DNA from 4 places in the Kitasatospora sp. NPDC058032 genome. Region 1 is predicted to be linked to each of the others. Evidence: riboswitches for the same ligand, from Rfam matches in the RefSeq annotation. Region 1 holds a riboswitch; each other region holds the start of a gene.
The links. Region 1 has a riboswitch for cyclic di-AMP ahead of ACFVUH_RS00070 (transglycosylase family protein). Riboswitches for the same ligand answer to the same signal wherever they lie in the genome.

Region 1 (3,506 bases):
AGGTCGGCGGGAACGCCGCGCAGCGCGGGGAGTTCATGTTCCAGCCGGAGCTGGTGATGCGCGGGTCGACCGGCGCCCGCGCACGCTGAGCGGATGGGGAGGGGCCCGGGAGCGAGCTGCTCCCGGGCCCCTTCGGCGTGCCCGGGTCCTCGGGCGTTCCCGGGCTCAGCCCTCCTGGGCGTGGGGGCGCTCCTGGGACACCCGGTGGCCGTCGGCGGCGTCGCCGGTGCGGGCCTCGGTGCGCCGGCCCCGCTCCAGGTAGTCGCGGAGGATCAGTTCGACGGCGTCCTGCGGGCTGCTGGTGCCGGACAGCATCATCACGTCGATCGCGAGATCGGCGTCGAGCGAGACGGTGACCTGGGCCATGGTGACTCCTTCTCGGGGGCAGGGCAGCAGCATGCCCGCTGCGGCCCCCGTTCGGCCACGGCCGTGCGGCGCCCGGACCCGCCGCAGCACGTCCGGACAGGCCGAAGCCCCCGGGGAGGAGCGGCAGGACTCTCCCCGGGGGCGTCGGTGTGACGGTGCGGCAGGTGTGGCAGGTGTGACGGTGTCGCGGGGTCAGACCCGGCCGGCGAAGTCCGGGGCCCAGTTGGCGACGGTCTGGACGCGCACGCCCGAGCTCGGGTTGGCGGCCTCGACGTACCTGCCGTCGCCGATGTAGAGCGCGACGTGGTAGACGCCGGAGTCCTTGCCGTTGTTGGACCAGAACAGCAGGTCGCCCGGCTTGAGGGCGTCCAGCGAGACGTGGGTGGACGCGGCGGCCTGGTCGGCGGCGACGCGCGGGACGGAGATGCCCGCGGCGCGCAGCGCGGCCTGGGTGAGGCCGGAGCAGTCCCAGCCGCCGTTGCCGGTGCCGCCGTAGACGTAGGCCTGGCCGACCTTCGACTGGGCGAAGGCGACGGCGGCGGCCATGCTGCCGGTGGCGGTCGGGGCGGGGGCCGGGGTCCCGGCCTGCGCGGCGGGCTCGGTCGCGGGCGGGGTGGCCGGGGTTCGGGCCTGGCCCTGGGTGCCGCCCTGGTCGCGGTTGAACCAGTCGAAGCCCTGGCCGGTGGCGCGCTCGCCGAGGGTCAGGTGCTGGCCCGGGTAGATGGCGTGCGGGCCGTCGGTCAGGGTGGCGCGGTTGAGCTCGTACAGCCGCTGCCAGCCGCCCTGGACCTGGTGCCGGTCGGCGATGGTGGACAGCCAGTCGCCGGCGACCACGGTGTAGTCCTCGGCGGCCTGCTGACCGGCCTGCTGACGCCACTGCCGGTTCTGCGGGGCCGTGGCGGGCTTCTCGGCGGGCTTCTCGGCCGGCTTGGCGGCCGGGGCCGGAGTCTGGGCGGCCGGCTTGGTGGCGGCGGCGGAGGAGGTGTCCACCGCGGCCGGGGCGCCGCCCTTGGTCAGACCGGCCTGGACCGAGCAGACCGGCCAGGCGCCGGGGCCCTGCACGGCCAGGACCTTCTCGGCGATCGCGATCTGCTGGTCCTTGGTGGCCAGGTCGGCGCGCGCGGCGTAGCCGGTGCCGCCGAACGAGGCCCAGGTGGAGTTGGTGAACTGGAGGCCGCCGTAGAAGCCGTTGCCGGTGTTGATGCTCCAGTTGCCGCCGCTCTCGCATTGGGCGACCTTGTCCCAGGTGGCGACGGAGGCGGCCGAGGCGGTGCCGGCGGTCAGGCAGGGGATGGTGAGGCCGATGCCCGCGACGCCGAGGGTGGCGATCGCGCGACGGGTACGGCCGGACAGTCGGGTGCCGTTGGTGGGCAGCATGAAGACGCGGTCCTCTCCCACGCCTGCGAGGTGAGCTGTCGGATTCGGGCTGGAGTTGCCCGGCCGCGCTGTGGACGCGGCTTCACCCCTAGCCCCGGGCCGGTCCGTGGACCGGTCCTGGGCGAACTACCTGTGGTTCCCCCGCTCCTGCCGTGGTGCATTGCGCTGCCAGTGCGCCCGACGGCAGGACTCGGCGTCGCGGACGAACTGGGTCCGTGTGGCCACGAACGGGGAGCACGTTAAGCAGAGGCGCGTTCAAACCGCAAACATGTGTGACGCTCATCACGGTTTGCGAAGGCCCGGCCGAATGGCTGTCCTTCATGATCAGAAATGACCGATTTCCCGCAACGCCGGTCGTGGCCCGTGCAACTGCCTATGCTTCAGAGCGTCGGCGGCACGCCGGCACGCCGCAGCCGTCCGGGGAGAGGGCTACGCACCGATGGGCATCGACGAGGAGCCGGACGCCTCCCGTTCGGCCGTTCGGCCGGCTGGAGCGCATCGCCGGGCAAAGCACCGCAGAGCGGACATCCCACCCGAACCATCCCGAACTCACCTGACCCGCCGGGCGTTACTGCGCTGGCTCGCCGTCGGCACCGCCTTCGCGGCGATCAGCGGGGAGGAGGTCCTGCGCCGCTCGCTGACCGGCGAGACCCGGCTCGTCACCCCGGCCGCCGTCATCGGGACGACCCCGACCGAGGCCGCCGGACCGATGGGCCCCGACGGCGGCCACGGCGGCGCCCCGCCGGACGGCACCGGCCCGCCGGGCAGCGGAGCCCCCGAACAGCCCGCCCCCGCGCCCACCGTGGACCAGGGCGGACGCCGCTGGTCCGACCGGGCCGGCTGGGGCGGCAACCCGCCCGGCCCGCGCAGCGCCGTACGGATCACCGACCGGGTGCTGCTCGACACCGACGCCGAGGTCGGCTCCCTGCTGGTCGAGCCCGGCGGCGCGCTCACCTTCGCCGCCGACCGCACCCTCACCCTCGCCGCCACCGGCAACGTCGAGGTCCGCGGCGCCCTCGCCCTCGCCCCCGACGGCGCCCACGTCCACACCCTGCGCTTCCCCGGCGTCGACGAGAAGCGCTTCCAGGGCGACGGCATGAAGGTGGTCGACACCGACGTCGGCCTCTGGGTCACCGGCGCCGGCTACCTGCGACTGGACGGCGCCGCCAAGACCGCCTGGGTCCGCGCCGAGGGCGAGCTCAGGGCCGGCGACACCGCCCTCGCCCTGGCCGCCCCGCCCGCCGGCTGGCTGCCCGGCGACGAACTCGCCGTCACCCCGACCGGCCCGCCCGACCAGGAGGGCTTCGCCGACCGCTACGACCTCGTCACCATCCGGTCCGTCAGCGGAACCACCGTCACCCTGGACACCCCGCTCGAGCACCCCCACCCGAAGGTCGCCGCCGGAGGGGGCGTCACCGTCGGCGCCGAGGTGCTCAACCTGACCCGCAGCGTCCGGGTCGAGGGCACCGCGAAGGGCCGCAGCCACGTCCACCTCACCAGCTCCCGCCGCGCCGACGTCCGGCACACCGCGCTGCGCTGGGTCGGCCCGCGCGCCGGTACCAAGGAGACCTGGAAGGGCCCGGACGGCTCCGCCCCGGTCACCGCGCCGGTGCTCGGCCGCTACGGCCTGCACTTCCACCGGCTCGGCGACGCCGCCCGCGGCACCGTCGTCGAGGGCGTGGTGGTCCGCGACGCCGGCAGCCACGCGTACGTCCCGCACGCCAGTCACGGCATCACCTTCCGCGGCTGCATCAGCCACGAGA
Region 2 (3,506 bases), on a different contig from region 1:
CCCGTCGGTGTACTCCGGAGCCAGGTCTGCGTCACGATCGACGGCACCGGCGTGACGGCCGGCGGCTACACCTCGCCGACCCGTTCCGACTGGACCGCGCAGTCCGCCTCGTACACCCTGACTCTCGGCGTCGTCGGCGGTGCCTCGCTCGGCACCGACACCGGGAGCGGCATCCTCCCGCCCGGCGGGCGCGGCTTCGGCTACCTGGCGGCCACCGCGCCGTGCGGCTCCACCGTCACGGCCACCCTCACGACCACCACCTGGGGCTACGGAACGACCGCGACCGTCACCGCGCCCGTCACCTGCTGATCCCCGACAGCACCCCGCCCCGCCGGATCGCGTCCGGCGGGGCGGGGTGCTCAGGGTGTCCGGGGCAGCGTCAGGGGGTGACGCCGCGCTGCTCGAACCAGCTCTCCGGGTCGACGGGGGCGCCGCCGCCGGGGCGGACCTCGACGTGCAGGTGCGGGCCGGTGACGTTGCCGGTCGCGCCGACCTTGCCGATCTGCTGGCCGGGGACGACCTTGCCCGAGCCCTTGATGATCGAGGAGAGGTGGCAGTACCAGATCTCGGTGCCGTCGGGCAGGGTCTCGACGATCCGGTAGCCGTAGGCGCCGGCCCAGCCGGCCGAGGTGATGGTGCCCTGGCCGACCGCGTAGACCGGGGTGCCGGTGCCGGCGGCGAAGTCCAGGCCGGTGTGCAGGTGGGCCCAGTAGCGGGCGCTCTGGCCGTAGTGGGCGGAGAGGTTGTAGTCCCGCACCGGCAGCTTGATGGCGGCGAGCTTGGCCTTCTCGGCCTCCTCGGCGACCCGCTTGGCCTCCTCCTGCTGGGCGACCTGGGCGGCGCGCTTGGCCTCGGCCTCCTGGGCGGCCTGGACGCGGGCGTTCTCCTCGGCCGCGGTGCGCTGGCTGTCGGCCTGCTGCTGGATGCGGGCGGCGAGCGCGAGGCCGGGGTCGGCGGAGAGCGCGACCGGCAGTTCGTCGGGCGTCTCGACGGCGGGAGCGGCGGCCGGGGTGGCGGAGGCGAAGCCGGTGGCGCCCAGGGTGGCGGCGACGGCGGTGACGCCGAGCAGCGGAGCGGTGCCGCGGCCCTGCCGGGGCATCCGGTGCCGGCTGGTCTCGGCGGCCGGCGGAGCGGTCTCGTCGGCGGGGCCGCCGAACGGGCCCTGCCCGGTGAACGGGCCGGGGTGGTCGAGCAGCTGGGTACCGGCCGAGGAACCGGACGGGTGTGCCGGGGTATGCGTCGACGCCACGGAGGCGCGCTCCTTTCCTTCCTTCGCGCCTACCGGGTTAGCTGACGGGTTCGGAGCAGGAAGGTCTCCTACGGCCGGGCCTGAGCCTGGCCGATTCACCCCAAGGAACGTGGTTCCCCGGCTCCCTGGCCTGCCCGAAGGCCGGCCGGCGGGATTAGGCGACGGCGCACGGTGCCGTCTGGGTACGGCGTTGCGACCGCGCTGCGTTATCAAACGTTAATCCGAGAGGCCCCCGATTCCAAGCCATCCGTTGGTGACGACCGATACGGACCGGACACCACGCGGTCCGGTGGGCGATTTGGGACGTTTGATGACAACTGACACTACCGAACGTGTCAGGACGTCAACGAACGGCCCCTCACTTGAGTACGCCTACTCATGTGCGGCCGGGCGCCGCGCGGCCATCCTGACGCCATGAGCGCACCGATGCAGTCCCGCACCACGCCTGCGTACTACATCCAGGCCGTGCTGTCCTTCACCCTCTCCGGCACCGCCCTCGGCGTCGGGATCGCCTTCCTCCCGGTGGAGCCGTGGACCCGGGCGTTCCTCGCCCTCGGCCTGCTCTACACGATCACCTCGACGTTCACCCTCTCCAAGGTGGTCCGGGACCGGCAGGAGACCTCCGAGCTGGTGACCCGGGTCGACCAGGCGCGGCTGGACAAGCTGCTGACCGAGCACGACCCGTTCAAGGTGGAAGGCGTCTGACCGGTCCCGCCGGCGGGACCGGTCGCACGGAAAACGGTCGATAGCTTGACGGCTAAGGCTATTAGCCTTAGCTTTATGGCTATCGGCACGTCGCCGACGATCCCGCCCCAGGAGGCTCCCCATGAACGGCACCCTCGCCCCCGTCACCCGCCACCTCGACCTGCCCGGCGGCCGGATCGCCTTCGACGACACCAAGCGCGGCGAGGGCGCTCCGGTCGTCCTGCTCCCCGGGATGCTCGACAGCCGGGCCGCCTACCGCCACCTGCGCCCGCTGCTGGCCGCCGCCGGCCGCCGGGTGATCACCATGGACCTGCGCGGCTTCGGCGAGTCCTCGATCCTGTGGGACGACTACTCCCCCGCCGCGATCGCCGGTGACGTCCTCGCCCTGCTGGACCACCTGGGCATCGACCGGGCGGTGCTGGCGGGCAACTCCTACACCGGCGCCAGCGTCGTCAAGGCCGCCGGGGACGCCCCCGAGCGGGTCGCCGGCATCGTCCTGATCGACGCCTTCGTCGAGAACGTGCCGCCGGGCGCGCTGCAGCGTCTGGTGGTCGGCGCGATGGGCGCGCTGCTGGTGCGCTCGCCCGCGTTCTGGGGCCTCTACCACCGCAAGGCCGCCTACCCGGGCCCCAAGCCGGCCGACCACGAGGAGTACGTGGCCGGGCTGGTCGCCGCGATGCGCACCCCGGGCCGCCGGACCGCCACCCGCGGCTATGTGCGCGGCGACTCGGCGCCGACCGGCTGGACCGCCGCCGTGCGCTGCCCGGCGCTGGTGGTGATGGGCGCCGAGGACCCCGACTTCTCGAAGCCGGAGCTGGTCGCCGACCGGCAGGCCGCCGCGCTGAACGCGCGCAAGGTGATGATCGAGGGCGCGGGCCACTACCCGATGGCCGACCACCCGCGGGCGACCGCCGACGCCCTGCTGCCCTTCCTCGCCGACCTGGCCTGAGCACCACCGGCCGTCCCGCCCCTCCCCCCCCCGCTAGGAGAACCGCTGTGCCCCGAGTCGGACTGACCCCCGAGCAGGTCGTCGGCCACGCCCTCGCCCTCATCGACGAGCAGGGCCCCGAGGCCCTCACCCTGGCCGCCGTGGCCGCCCGCGCCGGGGTCGCCACCCCCTCGCTGTACAAGCACGTCAGCGGCGGCCTGGCCGAACTGCGCCGGCTGGTGGCCGTCCGGGTGACCGAGGAACTGGCCGACCGGCTCGCCGATGCCGCGCTCGGCCGCAGCGGGGACGCCGCGGTCGCCGCCGTCCTGCGGTCGTACCACGCGTACGCCACCGAGCGCCCGCACCGCTACGCCGCCCTGCCGCAGGCGCCGCAGCCGGACGCGGACCTGGTCACGGCGGCGGGCCGGCTGGTCGGGGTGATCGTCGCGGTGCTGCGCGAGTACGGGCTGGAGGGCTCCGAGGCGATCCACGCCGCCCGCACCTTCCGCTCGCTGGCCCACGGCTTCGCCGCGCTGTCGACCGGCGGCGCCTTCCAGCTCGCCGAGGACCTCGGGGAGACCCAGGAGCGCATGATCACCGTGCTGACCGCCGGCCTGCGCGGCT
Region 3 (3,506 bases), on a different contig from region 1:
GTTCACCTGGGAGTTCGCCGCCGATCCGTACCCCGCGTACGCGTGGCTGCGCGAGCACGAGCCGGTGCACCGGACCGCCCTGCCGAGCGGGGTCGAGGCGTGGCTGGTCACGCGGTACGCGGACGCCCGGCAGGCGCTCGCGGACAGCCGGCTCTCCAAGAACCCGGTGCACCACAGCGAGCAGGCCCACCGCACCGGCCGGGTCGGCATCCCGGGCGAGCGCCAGGCCGATCTGATGACGCACCTGCTGAACATCGACCCGCCGGACCACACCCGGCTGCGCCGGCTGGTGTCCAAGGCGTTCACGCCGCGCCGGGTGGCGGCCTTCGAGCCGCGGGTGCAGCAGCTGACCGACCGGCTGATCGACGGCTTCGCGGCGCGCGGCTCGGCCGACCTCATCCACGAGTTCGCCTTCCCGCTCCCCATCTACGCGATCTGCGACCTGCTCGGGGTGCCGGCCGAGGACCAGGACGACTTCCGGGACTGGGCCGGGATGATGATCCGTCACGGTGGCGGCCGGCGCGGCGGGGTGGGGCGCGCGGTGAAGCGGATGCGGGCGTACCTGGCCGAGCTGATCCACCGCAAGCGGGCCGACCTCGGCGACGACCTGATCTCGGGGCTGATCCGGGCCAGCGACCACGGTGAGCACCTGACCGAGAACGAGGCGGCGGCGATGGCCTTCATCCTCCTGTTCGCCGGTTTCGAGACGACGGTCAACCTGATCGGCAACGGCGTGTACGCGCTGCTGCGCAACCCGGGCCAGCGGGCCCTGCTCCAGGAGTCCGTCGGGCGCGGCGAGAGCGCGCTGCTGGAGACCGGGATCGAGGAACTCCTGCGGTACGACGGGCCGGTGGAGCTGGCCACCTGGCGGTTCGCGACCAGTCCGCTGACCATCGGCGGGGTGGCGATCCCGGTCGGCGACCCGGTGCTGGTGGTGCTCGCGGCGGCGGACCGGGACCCGGCGCGGTTCGCCCACGAGAACACCCTGGACCTGGCCCGCGCGGACAACCCGCACCTGGGTTTCGGGCACGGCATCCACTACTGCATCGGCGCGCCGCTGGCGCGGCTGGAGGGGCGGGCCGCGCTGGCCACCCTGCTGACCCGGCTGCCGGACCTGCGGCTGGCCGCCGACCCCGACGACCTGCGCTGGCGCGGCGGTCTGATCATGCGTGGACTCCGTGAGCTTCCGGTGGAATTCACGCCGGAGAAAGCGCAGCTCGGAGCGGTTCCGGAGGCCGGTTCGGGGAGCTGACGAACCAGCACAACCGGCTGATGGGGACTCTCCGTTGCCCACTTTCAGGGGGTCTGAACCATCCTCAATCCGGACATACCGCCTCGGTTGGTAGGCAATCAATCACATGACGTGATGTTGATGTGATATCTGCGATATGAGCTTGTGATTGCTCTGAAGATCTGTCTACTCTCCGTGGAGTTCGCAGCTGCGAGCCCCGTGCGCGGAACGCCGAGTCCTGCCCGCCGCACCACGGGAAACCGATCAGAACCCTGGGCAGGGGCGGGGGACCCAGGTTTTGCGCCGTCTCCCACGGCTAGGGGTGAAGCCGCCTCCGCGCGGCCGGGCCACCTCCCGGTCCGAACCCGACAGCTCACCTCGCAGGCGTGCGGAGAGGGACCTCTTCATGCTGTTCGTTGGAACCGGTCGTCACCGTCGCCGTACCCAGGCCGAGAAGGCCATCGCCGTCGCCGGTGTCGCCGGCGTCGGGCTGGCGATGCCCATCCTGAGCGCCACCGGCGCCTCCGCCGCCCCGGCCTCCACCTGGGACGCGGTTGCCCAGTGCGAGAGCGGCGGCAACTGGAGCATCAACACCGGCAATGGCTTCTACGGCGGCCTCCAGTTCACCTCCAGCACCTGGAAGGCGTACGGCGGCACCGCCTACGCGCCGCAGGCCAACCAGGCCTCGAAGGGGCAGCAGATCTCGGTCGCCGAGAAGGTCCTCGCCTCGCAGGGCCCGGGCGCCTGGCCCGTCTGCTCCCAGAAGGCGGGCCTGACCAAGGGTGGCGCCCCGGCGGCGGTCGACACCTCGACGGACGCCAAGCCGGCCGCCCCGAAGCCGCAGGCCCAGCAGCAGACCCCGAAGCTCGCCGCCCCGAAGCCGGCCGCCACGCCGCAGGCCCAGCCGCAGCAGCAGGCCGCCAAGCCGCAGGCCCGCCAGTACGCGCCGCAGAGCGCCCAGCAGACCCAGCAGGCCCCGCAGCAGACCCAGCAGCAGGCCCCGCAGGCGCCGGCCTTCTCCGGCAAGGCCGGCTGGGACGCCGACGCCAAGGTGTACTGGTACCAGAACAACGGCGCCTGGTACTGGACCAGCCACCAGAGCGTCTACCAGCAGTACGCCGGCCAGCCGGCCGCCCAGCCCGTCCAGAGCGCCCCCGCCGCGCAGCAGCAGTCGGCCGGCCAGGGCTACACCGTCCGGTCCGGCGACACGCTCGCCGGGATCGCCACCACCCAGGGCGTCTCCGGCGGCTGGCAGGCGCTGTACGACGGCAACCGCGGCACCGTCGGCGGCGACCCGAACCTGATCGTCCCGGGCCAGGTCCTGACCCTCGGCTGACGGCCGGTCCGATCCTGCGGACGGACGGAGGGGGCCGATCGGTCCCCTTCGTCCGCATCCGGACCCCGCAGGTCGGGCAACCAGGTGAACTACCGGTGGGTAGCACGGCCACACGCTGAGACGGAACCGAGGTCGACGTGGCCCGGACAGCCCGTGCGGTTAGGCTCTGGTCGTAACGACTCCGCAATCGTCCGGCCGACTGCACCCCACCGTCAGCCGAACCTGCTTCCGCTAGGAGATGCCTCGTGCCGTCCATCGATGTCGTCGTCGCTCGTGAGATTCTCGACTCGCGCGGCAACCCCACGGTCGAGGTCGAGGTCGGCCTCGACGACGGCAGCACCGGCCGTGCCGCCGTCCCGTCGGGTGCTTCCACCGGTGCCTTCGAGGCGCTGGAGCTCCGCGACGGTGACAAGAACCGCTACTTCGGCAAGGGCGTGGAGAAGGCCGTCCTGGCCGTCATCGAGCAGATCGGCCCCGAGCTGGTCGGCTACGACGCCACCGAGCAGCGCCTGATCGACCAGGCCATGCTCGACCTCGACGCCACCCCGGACAAGTCCTCGCTCGGCGCGAACGCCATCCTGGGCGTCTCGCTGGCCGTCGCGCACGCCGCCTCCGAGGCCAGCGACCTGCCGCTGTTCCGCTACCTGGGCGGCCCCAACGCGCACGTCCTGCCGGTCCCGATGATGAACATCCTCAACGGCGGCTCGCACGCGGACTCCAACGTCGACATCCAGGAGTTCATGATCGCCCCGATCGGCGCGGAGTCCTTCTCCGAGGCCGTCCGCTGGGGCGTCGAGGTCTACCACACCCTCAAGGGCGTGCTGAAGGAGCGCGGTCTGTCGACCGGCCTGGGCGACGAGGGCGGCTTCGCCCCGAACCTGGACTCCAACCGCGAGGCCCTGGACCTCATCGTCGAGGCCATCCAGAAGGCCGGCTACG
Region 4 (3,506 bases), on a different contig from region 1:
GGGGTGCGGGTGCGGTTCAGCCGGACCGGGGAGACGGCGGACGAGCTGATCCGCCGACTGGTCCGGGCGGAGCCGCAGGGGCGCCCGGTGGTGGTGGTCTCCACCGACCGGGAGGTCGCGGAGGGCGTGCGGAAGGCCGGCGCGCGCCCCGTCGCATCGGTCCTGCTGCTGAACCGGCTGGCCCGGCCGTAACCGCCCCCGGGCGCGAGCAGGCCGGCATGACGGCTGGTCAGCGCCCTGATGGCAATGTTGTGCGAGTTCTGTGAAGTCAGATCGGCGGCGCGGGTTCACGCGATCGGGGGAGTGGCGCGAATCGTGGATCTTCACTAGGGTCTGGCGTCAAACCTATTTTCCGGATTCTCACCCGTTCGGGTGAGGCCATTGGAAGAAGGAGCCGGTCCCTTGGCCTCCCACCGCCGTCCCAAGCAGCCGAGCCGCGCGCGGGTCTCCGTGCTCACCGCTGCCGCTGCGACCGCGGTCGCTCTCTCCGCCCAGGTCGCCGCCCACGCCGCGCCCAGCCCGTCGCCCAAGAAGGACGACGTCAAGGCGCAGATCGACCAGCTGCAGGAGGAGGCCGAGCAGGCCACCGAGCGGTACAACGGCGCCAAGGAGCGCGCCGACCAGCTGCGCAAGCAGGCCGACCAGCTGCAGGACCAGGTGGCCCGCGGCCAGGAGCAGATGACCCAGCTTCAGGCCGGGCTGTCCGAGGTGGCGGGCGAGCAGTACCGCACCGGCGGCATCGACCCGTCCGTCCAGCTGATGCTCTCCTCGGACCCGTCCGGCTACCTGGACAAGGCCTCCAGCGTGCAGCAGGCCAGCTCCAGCCAGGCCGAGGCGCTCAAGGGCCTGCAGGACCAGCAGCGCCGGCTCGACCAGCAGAAGACCGAGGCGGCCGCCGTCCTGGCCTCGCTGGACACCACCACCAAGGACCTGAACCAGTCCAAGGCCGAGGTCAACAAGAAGCTCAAGGAAGCCCAGGACCTGCTGAACTCGCTGAGCGCCGCCGACCGCGCCGCGCTGAAGACGGCGCAGCAGCAGGCCGACCGCGCCTCGCGCGGCAACGAGCGCACCGACCTGGGCAGCCTGCCGCAGGCCAGCGGCATGGCCGGCGCCGCGGTCTCCAACGCGATGGGCAAGCAGGGCTCGCCGTACGTCTGGGGTGCCACCGGCCCGAGCAACTTCGACTGCTCCGGCCTGATGGTCTGGGCGTACGGGAAGGCCGGCGTCTCGCTGCCGCGCACCTCGCAGGCGCAGGGCAACTACGGCTCCCGGGTGCCGTCGCTGGCCGAGGCCCAGCCGGGCGACCTGATCATCTACCGCGACGACCGCAGCCACGTCGGCATGTACATCGGCAACGGCATGGTGGTGCACGCGCCGCACACCGGTGACGTGGTGAAGGTGATGAAGGCCGATGCCATGAAGATCAACACGATCCGCCGGGTCTGACGGACCGGCACGACACGCCCGGGGCGCCCGCCGAGGGCCCCTGTGATCAGCGCCACCTCCGCACGGGGGTGGCGTTGGCGTTTCGCCCACCCGTTCGGCCGTCTGACGGAAAATGATCAGCCGGACGTGGATGGTTGGTCACGGTCGGTCATATTCACAAAAGAACTTGGGCATTCTTCCGGCTTTTTTCTGACAAGGATTTGAACGGATCACGGATCTGTTACTAGGGTCGTGACTCGAACCACGCACAGTCGATCACCCAGCCTGGGTGGCGGCGGGGTTCGCCGCCGAGTTCGCGAAGCAGTGGGACGGGGCCTTCGGGTCGCCCGTTCGAGTGAGGACCCAGCAGTCGGGGGGCCCGCTGTGGAGCGGAGCCGGGGAACCACGTTCCTCCGGGGTGAATCGGCGCCAGGCCGGCCGCGCGAGCGGCGGGTGAGGCGTCGTAGGGCACGCTTCCGCCCGAACCCGTCAGCTCACCCGGTAGGCGGATGAGGAAGAAGGAGTCCGCCTTCGTGGCGTCCCATCGTCGTCCCAAGCCCGCCGGCCGCGCCCGTGTCTCGATCCTGACCGGGGTCGCCGCCGCTGCCGTCGCCCTCTCCGCGCAGTCCGGCGCCCACGCCGACCCGGCGCCGACCAAGGACCAGGTCAAGGAGCAGGTCGACCAGCTCAACGAGCAGGCCGAGGTCGCCACCGAGAAGTACAACGGCGCCCAGGCCAAGCAGCAGGAGCTGCAGAAGCAGGTCGCCGAGCTGCAGGACAAGGTGGCCCGTCAGCAGGCCTCGGTGATCGAGGCGCAGGGTGGTCTCTCCGAGATCGCCGGCGAGCAGTACCGCACGGGTGGCATCTCGCAGACCGTCCAGCTGATGCTCTCCGCCAGCCCGGACAACTTCCTCAGCCAGGCCGACGCCCTGAACCAGGCCGGCTCCACCCAGTCCGGCGCGCTGAAGGAGCTCCAGGAGCAGCAGCGCAGGCTCGACCAGGACCGCACCGAGACCCAGGCCAAGCTCGGCGAGCTGGAAGCCACCACCCAGCAGCTGAAGTCCTCCAAGGAGGAGGTCCAGGGCAAGCTGCAGAAGGCCCAGGACCTGCTCAACACGCTCACCGAGCAGGAGCGTCAGGCCATCCGCGCGGCCGAGGAGAAGGCCGCCGCCGAGGCGAAGGCGAAGGCGGACGCCGCCAAGGCCGAGGCCGCCAAGGCCGCCAAGGAGAAGGCCGACGCCGAGCGCGCCTCCCGGGACAACAACCGCAGCAACCTGAGCGCGCCGTCCTCGGGTTCGTCGAGCTCCTCGGGTTCGTCGAGCTCCTCCGGCTCGTCGAGCTCCTCGACCGCGTCGGCCCCGGCCGCCGAGGCCGCCAAGCCGGCCGCGCCCGCCGCCAACGGCTCGCGTGCCGCCGCCGCGATCGCCGCCGCCGAGAGCAAGCTCGGCTCGCCGTACGTCTACGGCGCCACCGGCCCCAACTCCTTCGACTGCTCGGGCCTCACCGGCTGGGCGTACGCCCAGGCGGGCGTGTCGCTGCCGCGCACCTCGCAGGCGCAGGCGACCGCCGGTACCCAGATCGGGTCGGACATCTCCAAGGCCCAGCCCGGAGACCTGGTGATCTTCTACGGCGACCGCCACCACGTGGGCATCTACGTGGGCGGCGGCCAGGTCATCCACGCCCCGAAGCCGGGCGCGTCGGTCCGCTACGAGTCGGCCTCCAACATGCCGGTCAACACCATCGTGCGCCTCTGACCCACGGTCGGCAGGCTCCTCGGGCCCGGTCCCCCGTGCGGGGGACCGGGCCCGAGGCTTTCCCCGGCCCGACGGGGTGCTCGATCCACGAACCGATCTGACGTCCGATTAGTGTCTGAATATTCGGGTTCGGAGGGGTTTGGAATCGGTTGCCCGGACTCGCTAACGTCTGCCACCGGACGCCCGCTTCGACCGCCGCCCGTCCCGGCGCGGCGGCGGGCCGGGCCCAGGATCGGAGCCGACGTCGCATGGCCGTGCACCGCCGTTCCCCGCTGTCAGGTGCGCACGCGCTCGCCCGGGCGCTGGTGTTCACCGCGGCGGCCACCA

Region 2: linked by a shared signal. The riboswitch ahead of ACFVUH_RS36185 (peptidoglycan DD-metalloendopeptidase family protein) and the one ahead of ACFVUH_RS00070 (transglycosylase family protein) in region 1 are both predicted to bind cyclic di-AMP.
Region 3: linked by a shared signal. The riboswitch ahead of ACFVUH_RS10180 (transglycosylase family protein) and the one ahead of ACFVUH_RS00070 (transglycosylase family protein) in region 1 are both predicted to bind cyclic di-AMP.
Region 4: linked by a shared signal. The riboswitch ahead of ACFVUH_RS05010 (NlpC/P60 family protein) and the one ahead of ACFVUH_RS00070 (transglycosylase family protein) in region 1 are both predicted to bind cyclic di-AMP.

Annotation. Positions count from the first base shown of each region.
Region 1 is NZ_JBHVRK010000001.1:13,531-17,036, reverse strand. It holds gene ACFVUH_RS00080 (LacI family DNA-binding transcriptional regulator) at 1-89, shown strand, start outside; gene ACFVUH_RS00075 (hypothetical protein) at 166-366, opposite strand; gene ACFVUH_RS00070 (transglycosylase family protein) at 559-1,764, opposite strand; cyclic di-AMP (ydaO/yuaA leader) riboswitch at 1,751-1,877, opposite strand; gene ACFVUH_RS00065 (hypothetical protein) at 2,183-3,506, shown strand, end outside.
Region 2 is NZ_JBHVRK010000045.1:24,182-27,687, forward strand. It holds gene ACFVUH_RS36180 (hypothetical protein) at 1-309, shown strand, start outside; gene ACFVUH_RS36185 (peptidoglycan DD-metalloendopeptidase family protein) at 380-1,249, opposite strand; cyclic di-AMP (ydaO/yuaA leader) riboswitch at 1,262-1,420, opposite strand; gene ACFVUH_RS36190 (YiaA/YiaB family inner membrane protein) at 1,664-1,954, shown strand; gene ACFVUH_RS36195 (alpha/beta fold hydrolase) at 2,076-2,903, shown strand; gene ACFVUH_RS36200 (TetR/AcrR family transcriptional regulator) at 2,951-3,506, shown strand, end outside.
Region 3 is NZ_JBHVRK010000005.1:30,902-34,407, forward strand. It holds gene ACFVUH_RS10175 (cytochrome P450) at 1-1,252, shown strand, start outside; cyclic di-AMP (ydaO/yuaA leader) riboswitch at 1,489-1,632, shown strand; gene ACFVUH_RS10180 (transglycosylase family protein) at 1,638-2,567, shown strand; gene eno (phosphopyruvate hydratase) at 2,813-3,506, shown strand, end outside.
Region 4 is NZ_JBHVRK010000002.1:461,965-465,470, reverse strand. It holds gene ACFVUH_RS05020 (NYN domain-containing protein) at 1-192, shown strand, start outside; gene ACFVUH_RS05015 (NlpC/P60 family protein) at 403-1,446, shown strand; cyclic di-AMP (ydaO/yuaA leader) riboswitch at 1,792-1,948, shown strand; gene ACFVUH_RS05010 (NlpC/P60 family protein) at 1,959-3,179, shown strand; gene ACFVUH_RS05005 (NlpC/P60 family protein) at 3,428-3,506, shown strand, end outside.